One region of the Kosakonia beeri genome, then DNA from elsewhere that is predicted to be linked to it. Evidence: predicted binding sites of a transcription regulator. Region 1 holds the regulator's gene; the other holds the start of a gene.
What was found. Region 1 encodes PurR, which represses purine synthesis genes. Its sites were predicted from a motif close to CANGCAAACGTTTGCNTG; they were not measured.

Region 1 (2,205 bases):
CGTTGCGCAACTGGCCTTCATTGATCCAGGAAGATACTTCCCGTTCTCTGCCAAAGCGGATCACCTGGCTGCTGGATAACCAGAAGAGGGTGCTGGTACCGGATTGGGCCTCGTCGGAAGCGTGTCTGTCGGCAGGGGTATGTGTGGGAATGGTCCCGTCGCATTTTGCCCGGCCATGGCTGGAAAGCGGAGACTGGGTAGCGCTGGAACTTGAAAATCCCTTCCCGGATGCAGCCTGTTGCCTGACATGGCAACAAAACGAAGCCTCGCCAGCGCTAAACTGGTTGCTGGACTATTTGGGCGACAGTGAAACACTGAACCGGGAATGGTTGCGGGAGCCGGAGTGAAGGCTCCCACCGAAAAGTATTAACGACGGTAGTCGCGGAACGGGCCGTCAGCAACCGAACGGCGCTCAATCAGGCGCGGATGGACTTCAATGGATTGCGATTCTTCACGTTTGTTAACGATGCGATCCAGCAGCATGGTAAACGCCGTTTCTCCCAGCGAGTCTTTCGGCTGATGGATAGTGGTCAGTGACGGCGTAAAGAAACGGGAGTTGCGCACATTGTCGTAGCCAATGAGCGAAATATCCTGCGGTACGCGCAAGCCCATTTCATCGGCGGCACAGAGCGCGCCCATGGCCATAATATCGCCCCCACAGAAGACGGCTGTCGGACGGTGCGCCTGCGACAGGATCTGCTGCATAGCGCGATAACCGGACTCCGGCTCAAAGTCACCCTGCACAATCCAGCTTTCCGGCACGGTGATCATGGCTTCGGTCATGGCTTTCATAAAGCCTGCCAGACGCCCAGCGCCGGTGTTGCGCTCCAGCGGCCCGGGAATAACGCCAATGTCACGATGCCCACGCTCCACCAGATAACGACCAGCCATATAGCCGCCTTCAAAGGCGTTATCAATCACCGAGTCAGTAAAGTCAGCTTTGGCTTCGCCCCAGTCCATCACCACCATCGGAATATGGCGGTACTCTTCCAGCATGCTGAGCAGCGACTCCGGATATTCCGAACACATCACTAACAAACCATCGACGCGTTTTTGCGCCATCATGGACAGATAAGCGCGTTGTTTTTCAAGGTCATTCCAGGCGTTGCCGAGAATCAGGGTATACCCTTTCTGAAAACACTTTTTCTCGACAGCTTCAATGATTTCAGCGAAATACGCCGCTTCGCTACTGGTTGCCAGCAAACCGATCGATTTGGTGTGATTCACCTTCAGGCTGCGCGCGACGGCGCTGGGTGAATAGTGCAACTCTTTGATCGCCGCCCACACAGCATTGCGCGTCTCTTCGGCGACGAAACGGGTTTTGTTAATTACGTGTGATACAGTTGTGGTGGAAACGTTTGCTCGCTTCGCTACGTCTTTGATCGTTGCCATCAGATGTCACTCCAGACCATATCTTAAGCTCCTGATAATACATAAGGTAAACGTTTGCCTTCAATCACCCTGTACCCGCGAAAGGGAATGCGGTACGCCGGGAAAAAGACACTGGACGTCAGGAGGGGAGTCAATGGCCGGTACGCTAATAAATTTAGCGTCGAATTTTGTCTGATCTTGAGCAAAAGGGGAAGAGATAAAACATTCGTCTCACGAATTCCTGCAAGATTTTTATGATTATTTGTGCAAAAATGCGCTAACGCACTTTTTGTGTGGAAATTAAAACGGAGAAAATTGATGAGCACCGACCTGAAGTATTCACTGTTCACCACCATTATCGTTCTGAGCCTGATTGTTTTCGGCGCTCTGACCGCAGCTCTGCATTGATCCCGCGCGAGGGAGAGGCTTTTTCTCCCTCCGTTTTGCCCGCTTTTCTGCCCATTGTTATCAAACCCGCAATAATCTTTTGTCATTTTGCTAACTGCTGTTTTTTGTGATTACTGTCATACTTTTGGCTTCTACAACAGTGTCATCCACCGACACGGTGTTTCCGGAGTCTATCTATGAAAGTGAATTTTCCTTTGCTTGCCCTGGCGATTGGCGCCTTCGGCATTGGCACCACTGAGTTCTCCCCGATGGGGTTACTGCCAGTGATTGCCCGCGGCGTTGATGTTTCTATTCCGGCGGCGGGGATGTTGATTAGCGCATATGCCGTCGGTGTGATGGTCGGTGCGCCGTTAATGACACTGCTACTTTCACATCGCGGCAGACGTAACGCGCTGATCTTTTTAATGGCGATTTTTACGCTCGGTA
Region 2 (2,205 bases), 220 kb from region 1:
ATTAATCGGTGATAAACCAGTCGTCAGCGCTTTCCCAGGTTTCCTGCAAAATTTCGCTTATGCGATCTTTATCTTCTTTTGCGCCGCCGAGCACCGACAGATTATTTGCTGCGGCATAGCGAACCGTAATGCGATTTTCACGATCGGGATAGGAGTTGTTCAGTCGACGGGATAATTCGCCCGCCAGTGCATCAATAGCGCCCGGCGGTAAGGGTGTTGTTTTGGCGATAGTCACTTCAATGCGCATAATAGCCCCCTGTGTAATTTACTGTATATATATACAGTTTATATCAGGCCTTTACAACAGGGGATGTAATTATTTTAACGCTTAACGCGCCAGCGTACCGTTTCACCCGCGAGGAATGGCACCAGTGCATCGTCCTGCAGAGGAAGGGTCTGCGGCACGAGCTGTTCTTCGCGCACCAGTTCAATAAAGCTTTCATTGACTGGCAAACCGTAGAAACGCGGGCCATTCAGCGAGGTAAACGCTTCGAAATGCTGGAGCGCCTCCATCTCCTCAAACACCGTCGCGTAACTGCCCAGGGCCGTTGGCGCGTTGAAACAGCCCGCGCAACCGCAACTGGCTTCTTTACGATGCCGGGCATGTGGAGCGGAGTCGGTGCCAAGAAATGCGCGCTCAAAGCCACTGGCTACCAGTTCGCGCAAGGCCTGCTGGTGGATATTACGTTTGAGGATCGGAAGGCAATAGAGGTGAGGGCGCACACCGCCAACCAGCATATGATTGCGGTTAAACATCAAATGCTGCGGTGTAATTGTGGCCGCCAGAAACTCATTACCGTCACGTACATAGTCGGCGGCATCCTTGGTAGTGATATGCTCAAACACCACTTTCAGCCCCGGTAAGCGCTGGCGCAGCGGCTCCATAACCGTTTCAATGAACCGTGCTTCACGATCAAAGATATCTATGTCGGCATGGGTCACTTCACCGTGTACAAGCAGCGGCATGCCTAATTTCTCCATGCGCTCCAGTACCGGCATAATCGCATCGATGCTGGTTACACCGTGGCTGGAGTTGGTGGTGGCATTCGCCGGATAGAGTTTTGCTGCAGTGAAGACGTTTTCCTTAAAACCCCGCTCCACTTCGTCTGCGTCCAGCGTGTCGGTTAAATAACAGGTCATCAGCGGGGTGAAATCATGCCCGGCGGGAACGGCGTCGAGAATACGCTGGCGATAGGCACGTGCAGCGTCGACAGTAGTGACAGGCGGAACCAGGTTAGGCATAACAATCGCACGAGCGTAAGTCTCGCTGGTCCACGGCACGACAGTTTTCAGCATATCACCATCGCGTAAGTGGACATGCCAGTCGTCAGGGCGGCGGATTTTCAAAACCTGGGATTGTGTCATTGGAGTGCTCCGGCTGGTGAGGATCAGTTGTTTTTTGCCGGACACAAAGGATATGCGGAAACGTTTTCGTTTGCACTCTTTTCCTAAAAAAAAGGGCGCATTTGCGCCCCGGTGACTCAGTCGGTAAAGGGAATGACGATCTCGCCCGGTTTCACCTCAATACCTTTGGCGAATTTTTTCGCCAGCGCCTCGCCTTTGCTGCTGTCATCTTTCAGCACATAAGCCGGTCGCTGATTGAAATAGCTGCGCAGCGACTGGTTAAGATAAGGCATAAGCGTCTGCAAGACGGTTTGCATCTTCTCCGGCGTTACCGTGGCATCGACAACTTCCATCTCCTGGAGATAGATCGCGCCTTTCTCTTTATCGAACACTGGCAGGGCTTTCATTTTAAGCTTAATGTTCGCTTTCTGGTTGCCAAAGAGCGAGGTCATATCCAGGTTGGCATCGCCCGTTAGCGTGACTTTGTTGGGTTCTTCACGACCAATGGCACTGGAAAGATTGCTCAGCACAATGTGCGCATCGGCAAGCCCGGGTACACCGATATCTTTGGCAAAATTATTGCGTTTTTGCAGCGCCTGGTTAATTTCCTGCTCGCTGATGGAATATTGGGTGAGTTGGTTACACCCGACCAGCACGCCACTTAACAGTAAGGCCGCGGCAAAAAAGAGTCTCTTCATGTGTTCCTCAACGTGATCCAGATGCTTCAATCCTGGGGCGTAGCATGCGGTACCTGAAGCATAAAGACCAGCGGAAAAAGCCGAATGCAGTGGCGGAAGCGGGCTTCCGCCACTCGCCGCTTAAATGGCCATCGAAGAGAGCAGATTGATTTGTGTTTGCTTG

Region 2: a site for PurR is predicted at 1,419-1,436, ahead of pyrC (dihydroorotase). Genes of this name have one in related genera too.

Annotation. Positions count from the first base shown of each region.
Region 1 is NZ_CM135106.1:2,814,961-2,817,165, reverse strand. It holds gene punR (DNA-binding transcriptional activator PunR) at 1-347, shown strand, start outside; gene purR (HTH-type transcriptional repressor PurR) at 367-1,392, opposite strand; gene cydH (cytochrome bd-I oxidase subunit CydH) at 1,690-1,779, shown strand; gene ACUY4S_RS13390 (MFS transporter) at 1,956-2,205, shown strand, end outside.
Region 2 is NZ_CM135106.1:3,036,806-3,039,010, reverse strand. It holds gene dinI (DNA damage-inducible protein I) at 2-247, opposite strand; gene pyrC (dihydroorotase) at 322-1,365, opposite strand; gene ACUY4S_RS14460 (lipoprotein) at 1,482-2,042, opposite strand; gene grxB (glutaredoxin 2) at 2,163-2,205, opposite strand, start outside.